2 regions of the Vagococcus xieshaowenii genome follow, and region 2 is predicted to be linked to the other one. Evidence: predicted binding sites of a transcription regulator. Region 2 holds the regulator's gene; the other holds the start of a gene.
What was found. The regulator HrcA, encoded in region 2, represses chaperone genes, less so after heat shock. The targets are predictions, from matches to a motif close to TTAGCACTCNNNNNNNNNGAGTGCTAA.
Positions count from the first base shown of each region.

Region 1 (9,203 bases), 630 kb from region 2:
AAGAAGCTAATTTACAAGGGTATACAATTGGTGGCGCGCAAATTTCTATGAAACATGCTGGTTTTATCGTTAATATCGGTGGTGCAACTGCAACGGATTATATGAAGTTAATCGCCTATATTCAAGAAGTGATTTTTGAAAAAAATCAAGTAAGACTAGAGCCAGAAGTTAGAATTATTGGTAGAGATTAATAATAAAAGCCTAAAAGATGATTAATCATCTTTTAGGCTTTTATTATGGTTGTGGTGAAGCGATTGTACGTACATGAGACATAGTTTTGATTAATTCAATCGCCTCATTTATTTTATGAGTGTCTTGCTTCATAATGCCCTTAATTAGAAATAATTGATCTAAATAATAATAAATATGTTTCTCTTTTGCCCAAGTGATACCACAATCGATTAAAGAGTTAGCTAATTCTAATTGTGAATGATTGATTAGGGCTAAACAGACATTATAAAGAGATCGTAAAAGCTCATGGCGATGATGTTCAATATCAGGTCGTTCAAATTTTTTTAAGATTTGATTAATATAAGGCAAACTTTGTGAAAAACTATTGTTATTTAAGTGATGTGTTGCAATCTCGCACATAATCATAATTTCCATATCAGATAGTGGGAGGTTGTTATTTTTTTCATAGGTATAATGTAAACTTTTTTCAAATAGCTTTAAAGCTTGAGAAGATTGTGGGTCATAAAAAGAGAGTAAACATGCTTTATAATAGTCATAGGCTTGTAACTGAGAATCATCCGTTAGGTAATCTAATAACTGATTATCCTTTATTAATTTGTTAAGTAGTGTATATTGTTCAGTTGAGTGATAATAACTAATTAGTTCTAATAATTCTTTTGCTTGAGCCTGTTGTTGATTAGGGTGAGATGTCTTGTGATTAAGAACCTCATCAACAGATTTATTCAGACGGGAACATAACTGTTGCATGATCATAACGTTTGGTATAACATCGTTATTTTCAATACGACTTAGCATAGCTTGGGAACAAATATTTTCAGAAACATCTTTTTGAGACAGTTTTAACTCTTTTCTTATCTTTTTAAGTGTAGTACCGTATACAAAGTTTTCCATGATATCTGCACGCTCCTTTGTCTGGCTATTTGTTGATTTTAGCGTATCACCTCGAAAAAATAACCGCAATTATTATGCTTATATTAATGTTATTTTATTCTACTTTTAAATAACGAGTTAACATTAGTTTTTTTGAGAGAATTCCCTGTTTAGGGGCATCTGAAAAACTGGTACTATCATTAGTAAATAGATTTACGCAAAAAATGTTGCGTGAATTTCGTTATATATGTTAGAATATATGTAGTGATATGTTTGTAACGGAGAAACAAAGGAGTCTATTAAACGAATCCTTGTATTCCCTTCAAGAACTACACGAAATATTTGGGAAAAGGAGGAGTTTAATAATGACAGAAGGAACAGTTAAATGGTTTAACGCAGAAAAAGGTTTCGGATTCATTACTGTTGAAGGTGGAGATGATGTATTTGTACATTTCTCAGCTATCCAAGGTGAAGGATTCAAAACTTTAGAAGAAGGTCAAGCAGTTACTTTCGAAGTAGAATCTGGCGATCGCGGACCTCAAGCAGTAAACGTTAACAAAGCGTAATTATTGCATCTAAATAATTGAATTTATTTAAGGCTTACTAGTTTTCTAGTAAGCTTTTTTTTTTATGTCTTTAGACCCAGTTGAGCTCGCGTAGCGTGCGAAACAAAAAACCACCTGCTATGCGGGTGGAATGGCAAACGGTTATACAAAGAATCTCTTCTTTTACATTACAATATAGGTGTTCAGGCCATATTGTAAATGAAAGGAAGAGATTAGATTGGCAAATAAAACAAATAGTTTATCTCACACAAAATGGATGTGTAAATATCATATTGTCTTTACTCCAAAGTATAGAAGAAAAATCATTTATAATCAATATCGAGAAAGCTTAATTGAAAACTTTCGGAGATTATGCAGCTATAAAGGAGTAGAAATAATTGAAGGACATTTGATGCCAGATCATGTTCATATCTTGGTAAGTATTCCACCAAAACTTAGCGTGTCACAATTTATGGGATATTTAAAAGGGAAAAGTGCCTTAATGATGTTTGATAAGCACGCAAATTTAAAATATAAATTTGGAAATCGACACTTTTGGTCAGAAGGGTATTATGTAAGTACAGTAGGTTTAAATGAAGCCACCATAAAAAAATATATTCAAGAGCAAGAAAAACACGATATGGTGATAGATAAATTGACAACCCGAGAATATAATGACCCTTTTAAGGGTTAGAAAGTGATACACACACCTCTGAAGAGGTGGCGAAAGCGGCAAAACCAATGTGGCTTGAACAAAGTGAAAAGCCAGCGCCTTGAGACGCTGGTTAGTAGTAGAGGCTTATAGCCTCAGTGCAAACCAGCCGTTTGACGGGTGGTTATGATTTGCATAAAAATAAACTGAGGAGCGTGTCACTCCTCAGTTCTAACAAGTTAGTAAAGTAAGATTGTTAATTTAATAAGGTTCGTTCTATGCATAAGCCTGTCGCAGCGATAGCTCCGTTAATTTGTTTGTATTCTTTATTGATGATAGGTTGTTGGCTTGCAGTGTTGAAGAGGCTAATTTCTTCGTTAATGTGTTTTTCTAATAAATTGAAAAGCTGTCCTTCATTGAATAATTCCCCATGGATAATAATTAAGTCTGAGTCAATCATCATTCGTAAGTTGTTCAACGTGATAGCTAAATATCTTACAGCGTTATGTAAAATATTAATGACACCTTCATCCCCTAATTTATAAGCCGTTAATATTGTCTCAATCGTCAATGATTTAGGGCTTAGACATAGCTGACGTAAGTAGGTTGTTTCAGAGTTATCATAAAGTAATTGTGATTTTTTGATAATCCAAGCTTCACTCGCGTACGTTTGCAAGCAGCCACGCTTACCACATTCACATAATTCCCCGTTTGGGTGTACCACCATATGCCCAATTTCGCCGACTAACACATTGGTTAAACCATAGAGTTTTCCCTCATAGATAGTCGAACAAAACATTCCTCTACCAACATGTAAGATGGAATAATTTTGGTTACTTAACGTTGGATTGAAAAGACGTTCTGATAGGGCCATACACTCGACGTTGTTATGGAAGTAGATAGGGCCATCAAAAAAATTCGGTAATTGGTCAAAAATAAAATTTTTCCAATAAGGGTTATTGGTTTTGATACTTTGCTTAACTTCAGAAAAATGTCCAGGTATTGCGATGCCAATGGCTTTGGAATTGTAATGTTGATTTTTCTTTATGAAGTGTTCGCAACTATCATAGAAAACTCCGACCGACAAACCCTCGGAAGAGTCGCTCGCTAAAATAACATCCTTTTCAAATACCTCGCCTTTGTTATCGCAAACAACAAAAGAAAAGAACTTCTCGGATAACTCGATGCCGATGTAGAAGCTATGTTGACGAGAAATTTTTAGTAATATTTTTTTTCTACCAGCTTTAATATTATTTTCTTCTTCTCCAGTTTCCTCGACTAGATGTTCATTAATTAATTCTCTGGTAATGTCTGTTACGATAGCCGGTGTAATCCCAGTGATTTTTGAAATATCAATTCTAGATATTTCACCATGGGTATAGATGGTTGTAATAATTTTTTTTCTTCTTTCTCGTTGAATTTTTGTAAGTTTCATTATAATCCCAACTTTCTTTGATTAGATTATAACATATTGATTATTTTTTGTAATCAATATAAATAATTTTTTACTGTTAAGATTGACATGTTAAGATATTTCGCTTAATATTGATTTGTAAAAGAAATCAAAAAAGAATGAAAAAGCGTTTAACATGTATTTTTAATTATTTTTTATAATCAATATAAGGCGGTGTAAAATGGTAAAAAGATTAATTAGTTCTAATGCCTCAGATATTTTAAAAATGAGCGCACAAGAATTGAAACAAAGTATTAGTGCCAGTGAAGGACGTGTTATTATGTCCGAAAATGTTGTATTTAGAGAAGCTTTTGTAGACGATATTACTAACGCAGAGTTAGCACGTGCCTTTGGTGCTGATATGATTTTATTAAACGGGATTGATGTTTTAAATCCAGTTATCAATGGATTATCAGCGGCAGATCAAACATTCGTTGAAAGTTTACATCATTTAGTAGGGCGACCAATTGGAGTTAACTTAGAACCAGTAGATGAAACTACTGAAATGGCAGAAACACGTTTAGAGATTGTTGAAGGAAGAAAAGCGAGCCTTCGAACTATTCAAGAGATTGAAAAAATAAAATTAGATTTTGTTTGTTTCACGGGGAATCCCGGGACAGGAGTGAGTAACAAAGAAATTTTGAAAACGATTAAATTAGCGAGAGAGAACTTTTCTGGTCTAATTATTGCCGGCAAGATGCACGGCGCAGGAGCTACTGAAAAAATTATTGATGAAGAAACAGTAAAAGCGTTTATTGAAGCAGGAGCAGATATTATCTTAGTTCCAGCTGTTGGAACAGTTCCAGGTTTTGATATGGAAGATTTAAAGCCGATTGTTAAATGTGCCCATGCAAAAAACACCTTAGTTTTAAGTGCGATTGGTACTAGTCAAGAAAGTTCGGACCCTGATACTATTAAACAAATTGCTATTCAAAATAAAATTTGTGGCGTGGACATTCAACATATTGGTGATGCCGGTTATGCTGGTGTAGCACCTGTTGAAAATATTTTTGCAATCAGTAAAGCAATTAGAGGGATGAGACACACTGCTTCAATGATAGCACGTTCAATCAATAGATAATTAATTATTTGGGAGGAAAAAAGATGAACAAAATCAATTCCTTTTTAGAGGAAAAAATGTTGCCCGTTGCTGGGAAATTAAGCGCCAATAAATTTTTAATCGCGATTCGTGATGGTATCACTCTGGCGATGCCGCTCATTATTGTGGGTTCTCTGTTTATGGTAATTGCTAGTTTCCCGATACCAGGATGGGAAGATTGGTTAGGGAAAATTGGTGTTTCAGGTTATTTATGGAAAGGTGTCGATAGTAGTTTTGGTTTGATCGGTTTAGTTGCCAGTTTTGGGATAGCGTATAGCTTAACAAAACAGTATGGTGTCGATGGGGTTTCTTCAGGTATCATTTCATTATCAACGTTTATTACGGTAACCCCATTTATTTCATCTGATGCTGGTGCGGGTATGCCAACAGGTTATATGGCAGCTAAAGGCTTGTTCGTAGCAATTATTTTAGGGTTAGTTAACGGCTATGTTTATCAATTATTTATTAGCAAAAATATTCAAATTAAACTACCTGATACAGTGCCATCAGCGGTAGCTAAAAGTTTTAGCGCAATTATTCCAGGTGCGGTTTTAATCACGTTTTGGTTATTTGTATTCGGTATATTAGACTCATTGAACTTGCCAAATATCCATGATATTGCACAAGTAATATTAGGGAAACCTTTAGGATTAGTAGGAAGTAACGTGTTTGGTTCAATTATTATCGTTGCATTAAATAGTTTATTCTGGTTTGTGGGGATTCATGGTGGGAACGTTGTGAATTCTGTAATGCAACCGATTTGGATTGCAAATTTAGATGCGAACCGCGAAGCTTATCAAGCAGGTCAAACGTTACCTAATATTTTTACCGTGGCGTTCATGGACAACTTTGTTTACATCGGTGGTGGTGGAGCGACTATTGGTTTAGTTTTAGTTTTAGGTTACTTAGCGCGTAAGAAGAAAACAAGTCAACGTACGAAAGTTTTAGCACCAATTACGGTTGTGCCCGGTTTGTTTAATATTAATGAGCCTACTATGTTTGGGATGCCTGTTGTTTTGAATGTGATGTTATTAGTACCATTTGTTTTAGCACCGATTGTCAATGTAGTAGTTGCGTACTTAGCAATGGCTTCAGGTTTAGTACCTTTAACGAGAACGATTGCAACTTGGACAATGCCTCCAATTATTAGTGGTTTCTTAACAACGGGAAGTTTTAGAGGTTCAGCTTTACAAATTGTCTTGATTATTTTAGATATCTTGTTATATCTGCCGTTTTTCTTGGCACTTGAGAAGAAATTCAAAGAGGAAGAAACAATTTAGTTATATAGAATTTACCTTATTGAAAAGGTAATAATTAGGGGCAGAAATTCTGCTCCTTTTTTATTTGAAAATGCGAGAGGTAAGAGAATGGAGCCAAGTAGCTAATTTAAATTAAAACACTTGCAAAACGAATGATTAATGAGTATTATTATAAGTGTGGTTAGCACTCTTGAGTTTTAAGTGCTAATCTTAATAAAGCAAATGGAGGGATTTAAGTTGTTAAAACCATTAAGAGATCGTGTCATTATTGAAGTGGCTGAGCAAGAAGAAGTCACATCAGGAGGGCTGGTATTAACTTCAGCCTCTAAAGAAAAACCACAAGTAGGAACCATCCTAGCAGTGGGTCCGGGTCGTACATTTGAAAATGGTGAAACATTACCGTTAACCGTTAAAGTTGGTGACCAAGTAGTATTTGAAAAATATGCAGGTTCAGAAGTGAATCATGCTGGTAAAGATTATTTGATTGTTCATGAAAAAGATATTATCGCAATTGTAGAATAGAAAGTAGAGGATGATTAAATATGGCTAAAGATATTAAATTTGCAGGCGACGCTCGCGAAGCAATGGTTCGAGGTGTAGACATCTTAGCAGATGTTGTAAAAGTAACCTTAGGACCTAAAGGACGTAATGTCGTATTAGAAAGAGGTTTTGGTTCTCCGTTAATTACTAATGATGGGGTAACGATTGCCAAAGAAATCGAATTAGAAGATCATTTTGAAAATATGGGAGCACAACTAGTTTCTGAAGTTGCATCTAAAACAAACGATATTGCTGGAGATGGCACAACAACGGCTACTGTTTTAACACGTGCTATTGTTCGTGAAGGAATCAAAAATGTGACTGCTGGTGCTAACCCAGTGGGTATTCGTAAAGGAATTGAATTAGCAACAAAAGCAGCAGTAGAAGGATTACATGCTATTTCTCAACCCGTTGAAACAAAAGAATCTATCGCACAAGTTGCGGCAGTTTCATCAGGTTCAACAGTCGTTGGTGATTACATTTCTGATGCGATGGATAAAGTCGGTAATGATGGTGTTATTACTATCGAAGAATCTAAAGGAATCGAAACTGAATTAGATGTCGTAGAAGGTATGCAATTTGACCGTGGTTATTTATCACAATACATGGTAACTGATACCGACAAAATGGAAGCTGTTTTAGAAGATCCATATATCTTAATTACTGACAAAAAAATCTCTAATATTCAAGATATCTTGCCATTATTAGAGCAAATTTTACAACAAGGTAAACCTTTATTAATTATCGCAGATGATGTGGATGGCGAAGCGTTACCAACATTAGTATTAAACAAAATCCGTGGAACATTCAATGTAGCCGCTGTTAAAGCACCAGGATTTGGTGATCGTCGTAAAGCAATGTTAGAAGATATTGCGATTTTAACTGGCGGTACAGTGATTACAGAAGATTTAGGTTTAGAATTAAAAGATGCAACAATTGAAGCTTTAGGAACTGCTAAAAAAGTCGTAGTAGACAAAGATAACACCACAATTGTTGAAGGTGCTGGTTCAGCTGAAGCAATTGCTAACCGTGTTGCCTTAATTCGTGGTCAAATTGGTGAAACAACATCTGATTTTGATCGTGAAAAATTACAAGAGCGTTTGGCTAAATTATCAGGTGGCGTTGCGGTCATCAAAGTCGGCGCACCAACTGAAACAGAATTAAAAGAAATGAAATTACGTATTGAAGATGCGTTGAATGCAACACGTGCAGCGGTTGAAGAAGGTATCGTATCAGGTGGTGGTACTGCTTTAGTCAATGTGATTGAAAAAGTAGCTGCTATCGAAGCTGAAGGCGATGAAGCAACAGGTGTGAAGATTGTTTTACGCGCATTAGAAGAGCCAGTTCGTCAAATTACTGAAAATGCAGGGGTTGAAGGTTCTATTATTGTTGATCGCATGAAGCGTGAAGAAATCGGTATTGGATTTAATGCAGCAACAGGTGAATGGGTAAACATGATTGAAACAGGAATCGTTGATCCAACAAAAGTAACACGCTCAGCTTTACAAAATGCTGCAAGTGTGGCGTCATTAGTATTGACAACTGAAGCGGTAATTGCGGATAAACCAGCCCCAGAAATGCCAGCAGGACCAGGAATGGATCCAAGTATGATGGGTGGCATGATGTAATAAAAAACTGTTAGTAGTGTTGTCTTGGATGACTGAAGGACTATCTTCGGTCATCCAATTTTTTTTGATATTACAAAAAAACCGAGTATAATGTACAATAATAGGAGTTGTTAATAGCTTAGGAGGAAAAATTATGAAAACATCAGGAGAATTAAAACGAATTGCTAAGAGCAGTTTAGAAGGGAAATGGGTATCAGCAATTGCACTTAATTTAGTGCCGGTATTACTGAATGTCATACTAATGATTATTCCATTTATGTTAGCGGTTATTGGTTGGTTATTTCTTTCTAAAAATTTTAATATTTCGACAGATTCATTTGACTTCAATACCAAAATAGCAAATGGTTCTGATTTTTGGGATCGAAGCTCAAGTCTTATTTCTTCGTTATTTTTTATGGGGATAAGTTGGACACATTTATCATTGGTTCGTGATCGTTCAACCAAAATTATGCCATTAGAAGATAACTTGAAAGGATTTAAATCAGGAGTGATTGGTAATAACTTTTTTATTAATATTATGGTCATTCTTTTGACAGCATTATGGAGTTTATTATTTGTTATCCCTGGTATTGTGAAGAGTTATTCGTATTCACAAGTGAATTATTTGTTTCATGATCGCCTAGAAAATGAGGAATCTGTTCAAGTAATGGAGTTAATTACGGATAGTCGCCAACTAATGGATGGTCATAAAGGACGCTTGTTTGCGCTTGATTTATCTTTTGTTGGTTGGCATCTTCTTGCGATGTTGACATTAGGAATTGGATATTTGTGGTTGACGCCTTATATCAATGCAACCAAAGCAGCATTTTATCAAGATTTAATTGAAAATAGTTAATGAATAACTCCTACATTTAGATGTGGGAGTTATTTTATTATATGTTTTGAAAACCACCTGCTATGCGGGTGGTTCAGGGAGCTTCCAGCGTGGTAACAAAAAAAACTCCTAAAATGATAAGATAAAGTTG
Region 1 covers NZ_CP038865.1:1,741,239-1,750,441, reverse strand. Annotated here, with positions in the region: gene murB (UDP-N-acetylmuramate dehydrogenase) at 1-191, shown strand, start outside; gene E4Z98_RS08430 (helix-turn-helix domain-containing protein) at 235-1,083, opposite strand; gene E4Z98_RS08425 (cold-shock protein) at 1,428-1,628, shown strand; gene tnpA (IS200/IS605 family transposase) at 1,885-2,301, shown strand; gene E4Z98_RS08415 (ROK family protein) at 2,516-3,694, opposite strand; gene E4Z98_RS08410 (DUF7916 family protein) at 3,894-4,793, shown strand; gene E4Z98_RS08405 (PTS sugar transporter subunit IIC) at 4,817-6,091, shown strand; gene groES (co-chaperone GroES) at 6,308-6,592, shown strand; gene groL (chaperonin GroEL) at 6,613-8,238, shown strand; gene E4Z98_RS08390 (DUF975 family protein) at 8,372-9,073, shown strand.
Region 1: groES (co-chaperone GroES) is a predicted target of HrcA. The motif match lies at 6,252-6,278, and genes of this name have one in related genera.

Region 2 (9,203 bases):
TGTTTTTGAGCATCATTTAGGTTTTTAGGTGTTACAAGTTTAACAATAACATGTTGGTCTCCATTACCAGTACCACGTAATCTAGGTGCCCCTTTGCCTCTTAGACGGAAAGTTGTTCCTGTTTGGGTACCTGCTGGAATTTTTAATTTAACCTCTCCATGTACAGTTGGCACTTCAACTTCAGTTCCCAAACCTACTTGGACAAAATTAACCGGCAGTTCATAAAATATATCTGCACCTTCACGCTCAAATGTTTTACTTTCTTCAACACGGAATACCACATATAAATCTCCATATGGTCCACCATTAATTCCAGCTTCACCTTGTCCGCTTAGACGCATTTGTTGACCATCTTCTACACCAGCTGGTACATTAACTTTCACTTTATGTGTTTCGTTAATTTTTCCAGTACCGTGACAGTCTGTACATTTATCTTTAATTGTTTGACCTTTACCTTGACAATCTGGACAAACTTGACGACTCATCACACGGCCTAGTGGTGTTTGACGTTCAACATTGATAGTTCCTTGACCATGACAACGACTACATGTTTCTGGATGAGTCCCTGGTTTTGCACCACTTCCTGAACATGTCTTACATGATTCTTCACGTTTGTAACTAATGTCTTTTTCAACACCAAAAATTGCCTCTTCAAAGGTTAAATTAATACTATATTGTAGGTCTGATCCTTGACGTGGTGCATTTGGATTACTTGAACGACCACCGCCACCAAAGAACGATTCAAAAATGTCTTCAAAACCTCCAAAACCTCCAAAGCCACCGCCAGCTCCAAAGTTAGGATCTGTAGATGCATGACCATATTGATCATAGGCAGCTCTTTTTTGTGCATCACTTAACACTTCATAAGCTTCCGCTACTTCTTTGAATTTTTCATCAGCATCTGCTTCTTTATTTATATCAGGATGATACTTTTTTGATAGCTTTCTATAAGCTTTTTTAATTTCATCGTCTGAAGCATCTTTCGATACCCCTAGCACTTCATAATAATCTTTTTTTGCCATGGGTTTACCTCCACACTTCTCTAGTTTCAATGCTTTCTTATCATATCATATTATTTACGAATGGCAAACCGTTCATTAACAGTAGTAATCATAGAGAAAGCCAACTACCCTGAGGTGGCTGGCTTTCAATTTGACTAGTCTTTGTTTACTTCTTCGAAGTCACCATCAACGATATCATCTGCTGATCCTTGTGCTTCGCCAGCACCTTCAGCTGCTTGTTGAGCCGCTGCCGCTTGTTCGTATAATTTAACTGTTAAGTTTTGCACGATTTCATTCAATGCATCACGTTTAGTTTTCATTGCTTCTAAATCATTTGCTTCAACTGCTGCTTTTAATTCATCGCGAGCTGCTTCTGCTTGTTTCACTTCAGCTTCGTCTACTTTACCTTCTAAATCAGCTAATGTTTTATCAACTGAGAATAATAAAGCATCTACATCGTTACGTAAGTCTGCTTCTTCTTTACGTGCTTTATCTGCTTCAGCGTTTGCTTCAGCATCTTTCACCATTTTTTCAATTTCATCATCTGATAAGCCAGAAGAAGATTTGATTGTGATTTTTTGTTCTTTTTGAGTACCTAAATCTTTAGCACTTACATTTACGATACCGTCTTTGTCAATATCAAATGTTACTTCGATTTGAGGAACACCACGTGGAGCTGGTGGAATATCTGTTAGTTGGAAGCGTCCTAATGTTTTGTTATCCGCTGCCATTGGACGTTCACCTTGTAACACATGAATATCTACGGCTGGTTGGTTATCTGCTGCTGTAGAGAATACTTGTGATTTGCTTGTTGGGATTGTTGTGTTACGGTCAATTAATTTAGTAAAGACTGCACCCATTGTTTCAATACCTAATGATAAAGGCGTTACGTCTAATAAAACAACATCTTTAACATCTCCGGCAATAACTCCACCTTGGATAGCAGCACCCATTGCAACTACTTCATCAGGGTTAACTGATTTGTTAGGTGTTTTGTTTGTTTCTTTTTGTACAGCGTCCACAACCGCTGGAATACGTGTTGAACCACCTACTAAGATAACTTCGTCAATTTCAGAAGCTGATAAACCAGCATCTTTTAATGCTTGACGTACAGGTAATTTAGTACGTTCAACTAAGTCAGCTGTTAATTCATCAAATTTAGCACGAGTTAATGTCATTTCCATATGTAATGGACCTGCTGCTCCTGCAGTAATAAACGGTAAGCTAATTTGAGTGCTTGTCACACCTGATAAATCTTTTTTAGCTTTTTCTGCAGCGTCTTTCAAACGTTGAACAGCCATTTTATCTTGAGATAAATCAATGCCGTTTTCTTTTTTGAATTCTTCTACTAAGTAGTTCATGATTTTGTTATCAAAGTCATCCCCACCTAAATTGTTATCACCTGCTGTTGATAATACATCAAAAACACCGTCTCCTAACTCAAGGATAGACACGTCAAATGTACCACCACCAAGGTCAAATACTAAAACTTTTTCTTCTTTATCTGTTTTATCTAAACCGTAAGCTAATGCTGCTGCAGTTGGTTCGTTAACGATACGTTCTACTTCTAAACCTGCGATTTTACCAGCGTCTTTAGTTGCTTGACGTTGTGAGTCGTTGAAGTAAGCAGGAACAGTGATAACTGCTTTTGTTACTTTTTCACCTAAATATTCTTCAGCGAAACCTTTTAAGTATTGTAATGTCATGGCTGAAATTTCTTGAGGTGTGTATGATTTACCTTCGATGTCTACTTTGTAACCAGCTTCACCCATATGACGTTTGATTGACGCAATAGTGTTGGGGTTAGTTACAGCTTGGCGTTTCGCTACTTCACCTACTTGAATTTCGCCATCTTTAAATGATACAACAGATGGTGTTGTACGATTTCCTTCTGGATTTGGAATAATTTTAGCTTCTCCGCCTTCTAATACAGCTACCGCAGAGTTAGTAGTACCTAAGTCAATACCGATAATTTTACTCATATTAAATCGTCTCCCTTAATTTTCTTTTTATATTATTATTGTGCCACGATAACCATTGATGGTCGTAACACGCGATCATGTAATTTGTAACCTTTTTGAAGTTCATGAATAATTTGATCAACTGCTTGTTCTTCTGAAGCAGGCATTGTTTGAACTGCTTGATGTAAATTTGGATCAAACACTTCATTTAGCGCAGGAATTGTTTCAACACCTGCTGATTTAAGAGCATTCAACAAACTATCTCTTACCATCTCAACACCTTTTTTAAGGCTTTCACCATTTTCATCGGTTACTTCTGTTTCTAATGCACGTTCTAAATTATCAATTGCAGGTAATAATTCTTTTGCTAAATCTTGTGAACGGTAACGTGCAGCTTGTTCACGCTCTTTTTGATTACGATTTCGCATATTAATCATTTCTGCTTGAACTCTTAATAATTGATCCTCTAATTCATTGACCTTTACTTCCAGTTCTTCTTCTTTTGATAGTTCAATGACTTCTTCAACTTCCTCTACCATATCTTCAGTAGATGCTTGAGTTGTTTCAGTTGCTTGTTCTTCTTGAATCATTTCTTCATTGATTTCTTCTGACAACTGGCTCACCCTTTCTTTTATGAATCTAATAGGCGATAATAATCGCTTAAATAATCCGCTAATTCTTTTCTGTAAGTATCCATTAATGTAAACACTTTTGAATAGGCCATATTGGTTGGACCGATAATCGCAATCGTTCCATTGCCATATTCACTTATTTCATACGAAGCCGTAATCATACTCATATTGGCTAACAATTCGTTATCATTTTCTGAGCCAATTCGGAATTCAATACCATTAGATGGCGTTGAAATCATCGTTGACAATAATTCTTGATTATCCATTAATGAATAGAAAGATTTAATTTGATGAACATCTGAAATCAATTGATTTCCTAGCAAATTCATTTGTCCACTAATGTACACTTTGTCTTTAAACGTTCCAGATAAAATAGTATCAAAAACATCCATTACGCCTCGCGTTGTAACAAAATATTTCTGTAAGATCATAGGAATTTCCGTTCTCAACTTGTTGTACACCGTTAACAAAGGTTCACCAACTAATTTATCGTTAGCAATCGATACAATGGTTTCAATATCGCTAAAAGATAGATGTTCTGGCATTTTGAACACTCGACTTTCTACGTTACCCTTATCTGTTATAATAATGGCCACTAATTGCTGCTTGTTAAGTGGAATCACTCGAAAGCCAGTCAACCGTCGATTACTCATCTCCGGTCCTAACGAAATAGCAGTGTAGCTAGTTAATTCAGATAAAAACTCAGCAGAATGTGCCATAATATCATTTAGCGCTGTATATTCTTGACCAAATGATTGGCGTATCTTAGTTAAGTCTTCTTGCCTCATCTGTGATGGTTGTAATAGATGATCCACATAGAATCGATACCCCTTCAATGAAGGTACACGACCAGCTGATGTATGAGGTTTCTCTATCAACCCTTGATTTTCTAAAACAACCAAATCATTCCTAATTGTTGCAGAACTTGCCTTAATCCCAGCGTTCATTAACGTCTTAGACCCAATTGGCTCTCCTGTTTCAGTATTCAATTGAATCACTAATCGCAAAATATCTAATTGTCGTTGTGATAACATTCTATCCACCCCTTTTTAGCACTCAAAACATATAAGTGCTAATCACAATACTAAGTATATCAGTTAGATTATTAGTTGTCAACGGAAAAACATCATTTTTTAGCACTCTTTTATCAAGAGTGCTAAACACGTTTCTACCTAGCTATCATTGTTCGTTTGGACTATCAAAAAAGGCATTTCGCTTTCACGAAACACCTTTACAACTATGTCATAATACACCAGATGGTCACAGCATTAATCAATTAGGAATTTTTCAAACACTTCATTGCCTAAAATCAACCCATGTTTTGTTAACGCGATACGATCATCTTTTATTTGAATTAAGTCTTGCTTTTCTAATTCCGGTAGTACTTTTCCGTATACATCATAAAAATCACGGTCAAATTTCTGATTAAACTCATTAATAGATATGCCTGCTAATTTTCTTAATCCTAAGAACATCTGCTCTTCCATAACGTTTTTGGTTGATAACTTTTCAACTTCACGGATAGGTAGCTGATTCTCTCTTAATGGCTTCAAATAGTGTTGGATTGGGCCATGGTTTTTATAACGCGTTTGATTCAAGTAACCACTCGCTCCAGCCCCCAGTCCGTAATAATGTTCATTGTTCCAGTAAACTAAATTATGTTGACTTTGTTTACCTGGTGCAGAGAAGTTACTGATTTCATATTGTTTTTTCCCATGTTTTTCCATTTCTTCTGCTGCTCGTTCAAACATATTACCTTCAACATCTTCTGGTGGCAATTCAAGACGACCTTGACGTGCCCAGTTATAAAAAATCGTTTGATTTTCTAATATTAATGAATATAGGGAGTAATGTGGTAAATCAAGCGCCAAGGCTTGTTTCAATGTGTCTTCAAAACTAGCCATTGTTTGTCCTGGCAAAGCATAGATTAAGTCAATACTAACATTATTACCGAATCCGGCTTTATCGATCACTTTCATCGTATCATAGACATCTTGCGCGCTATGTTTTCGCCCGATTTTTTTGAGCAATTTATCATCAAACGATTGAACGCCCATTGATAAACGATTCACACCATAAGAAGACATGACATTTAATTTTTCAAGTGTCAAATCACCAGGATTGGCTTCAACTGTAAATTCATTTCCATCTTGAAACGGCATTAGCTCACGAATACCTGATAACAGAACATCTAGCTGTTCTGCAGTTAATGAAGTAGGTGTCCCTCCACCAATATAAATTGTTTCGGTATTATCCGTTGGGTATTTTTCTAGCGTCATTTTTATTTCTTTTAGTAACGCTTGAACATACTCATCAACTGGTTGTCCTTCCAACATTACCTTATTAAAATCGCAATAATAGCAAATATGCTCACAAAATGGTATATGAATATAAGCTGACGTCATACTACAGACCTTCTCTCTCTTTAAAATAAAGCACCGTTTGTTGTTTGTCTTGATTTAATTGTGCAACTAAACCATCAATTCCGTCAAATTTTATCTCTCCACGCAAATAGTGATGCCATTTCACTTCTACTTGTTCTCCGTAAATATCTTGATCAAAGTCTAGAATATAAACTTCCACTGTTCTATCACGATTAGCTTCAAATGTTATGTTATGACCGATTTGGGCCATCCCTTTGTACCAAGTATCTGCCACTTTTATTTCAACCACATATACGCCATCTTTTGGTAAATGTACTGAGCTAGCGGTTTTAACATTGGCTGTTGGAAAACCTAGTGTGCGTCCTCGAGCGTCACCATGAACCACGATACCCCCTGTGACATAATCATACGCCAACATTTCACTAACTAATGACATTTTTCCTTCATCAAGATATACGCGAATACGAGAAGAACTAATTTTTAAATTATTTTCAGATAATTGGTCAACTGAAATCACGTCAAAACGATGATTGGCATAACCTGGTAAGTGTTCCATTGAAGCCACTTCTTTCTTACCATATGTATAATCAAAGCCGGCAACCGCAACTTTAGCATGTAATCCAACAATATACTCGTCTACAAAATCTTTAGGCGATAAACCAGCAAAAGCTGAGGTGAACTCAACTACGTATAAAAAATCCACACCAAGATCTGACATAATTTGAGCCTTTTGCTCAATCGTTGTTAAATATTTAACCGTATCCGGATTAATCTTTTGGAACACAATCGATGGATGTTGGTTAAATGTCATAACCGCTAATTTTAACTGGCGCTCATCAGCTTCTTTTCTTGCACGTTTAATCACTTCTTGATGACCACGATGCACACCATCAAAGAAACCTAGCGTCATCACTACTTCATCTTTAGGAATTTCATTTGGGTCATACGGGTGATGTATTTCAATTATTTCCATAAATTTTCTACCTCTTACTGATCATTTCTAATAATTTTAGTTGGTTTTAACAGATTATTTTTTCTAGGATGTACTTGATAAATACCCACTACTTGCCCTTGATAAAAAACAGGGATTGGCTCTTCTTCAGTTACTTCCTTATCGATTAGATTTCTTGATAAAAAGACACCATTTTTCACTAATTGATACTGTTCCTCGCTTAGATCCACACAAGTAAATGAGGCATCAAACGCACGTTCAATTGGTTGAACAAATTCAAATGATTTTTGCTCTACCAATGTTTTTATTTCATCTAATGTTAAAGCATTTTCTTTTGATAAGCCCCCACTTGCGGTTCTTGTTAAATCAGACATATGAGCCGGATAACCTAGAATTGAACCAGTATCTACTGATAACGTTCTAACATAGGTTCCTTTCCCACAAATCACTTTAAAACGCCATGATTGTGTTCCTTTTTCTTCATCAAATACCGGCACTGATGTGCGTTCAAAAGAGAAAATATCCGCTTTTCTCATAGGACGTTCTACTTCTAACCCTTCACGAGCGTATTCATATAAACGTTTACCCTTCACTTTTACAGCTGAATACATTGGTGGTATTTGAGTGATTGTGCCCACCATCTGACTCATGGCTTGATCAATTACCTCAACCGTTAAAGGAGCCGTTACATTGACTTGTTCAACTATCTCACCTGAAACATCTTCGGTCGTTGTTGAAAAACCAAGGGTAATTTCACCTTCGTATATTTTATGATTATCTTGTAAATATTCAATAACTTTCGTTCCTTTACCTATACAAATGGGTAACACACCATCAACATCTGGGTCTAGAGTGCCTCCATGGCCGATTTTTTTCATGTGTAAAATTTTTCGTAATTTAAAAACGCAATCATGACTCGTCATACCACGTTCTTTCCATAATGCAATAATACCGTCCACGATTCATTCTCCTTCTCATCTATAATAACTCAGTCATTATATCATATTACTATCTTCAAGTGGTTAAAAAGCGACTAATTTCAAGCCTTTTAACCTTTTTCCAATTTATTTATTCTACAAAAAAAAGCAGAAGAATTAATCTCCTGCTTGATATTTTTTACTATTTAATTTTAGGGATAAAACACCGGTTACTAGTAAAATAATGGCTGATACAAAGTAAGGTGAACGATGATGGACATCAAATAATGCACCCGCTACAATCGGTCCAACGATATTCCCAACACTTGTAAAGGTAGAGTTCAACCCGTTAACCATCCCTTGATTATTTCCCGCATGTTTTGACAGATACGTAGTGACTGCCGGTCTAAACAAGTCAAATGACAAGAAAATAACAAATGTTGAAGCCACTACTACCCATGGTTTGTTCGTAAAAGCAATAAATGCGATAAAAATCGCACTTGAGAAAAACGTTAACTGGATTAATCGCAATTCGCCAATCAAGTTGACTAACTTCTCAAATATAAATAATTGGAAAATTAAAGCAAAAATTCCACCTACCGTGATAACTATTGAAATTTGACCAACTGTAAACCCAAAATTTTCTGTTGCCATTACACTGTAAATTGCTTCAAATGCCTGTAAACCAAATGAAGAAATAAAAATAATAATAAATAACATACTAAAAATTGGACTCTTCAATAAATTAATGGCTTCTTTTTTAGCATTTGTTGGTTCTAATTCGTCAGAATGAACATGCTTTTCAGGTTCTTTTAAGATAAGTGCTGAAATAATAAAACCGATAAATGCCACTAAACCTGCTGCAAAAAATGGCACACGCAAGCCAAAGTGAGTTAATGCTCCACCGACACCTGGCCCAATAATGAAACCACCACTAATAGCTGCTGATACAAGTCCCATTGATTTAGGACGTTCTTCAATTGTCGTTAAATCCGTAACAAACGCTGTAACAGACGGCATTATCAATGCAGCTGATGCTCCACCCAATAGTCTTGAAAAATAAAACCACGGCAAAGTCTGAGCAAATCCAAAAATAATTTCAGAAATAGAAAATAATAGCATACCTAAGACAATTAATTTTTTTCGTCCTAACTTGTCAGATAAATGACCTGAAATTGGAGATACCACTAATTGAGCAAAAGCAAAGATAGAGACTAACAGACCCATTACGGTACCAGAAAAGCCCATTTCAATTTTTAGTTGTGGTAATGCAGGTATCACTAATCCCACGCCTAAAAAGACTAAAAATAAATTAAATATAACTAAGTACAGCATTTGATTTTTTTTAACCATCCA
Region 2 covers NZ_CP038865.1:1,109,090-1,118,292, forward strand. Annotated here, with positions in the region: gene dnaJ (molecular chaperone DnaJ) at 1-1,022, opposite strand, end outside; gene dnaK (molecular chaperone DnaK) at 1,157-2,983, opposite strand; gene grpE (nucleotide exchange factor GrpE) at 3,019-3,564, opposite strand; gene hrcA (heat-inducible transcriptional repressor HrcA) at 3,594-4,628, opposite strand; gene hemW (radical SAM family heme chaperone HemW) at 4,863-5,999, opposite strand; gene ribF (riboflavin biosynthesis protein RibF) at 6,001-6,951, opposite strand; gene truB (tRNA pseudouridine(55) synthase TruB) at 6,966-7,889, opposite strand; gene E4Z98_RS05390 (MFS transporter) at 8,025-9,200, opposite strand.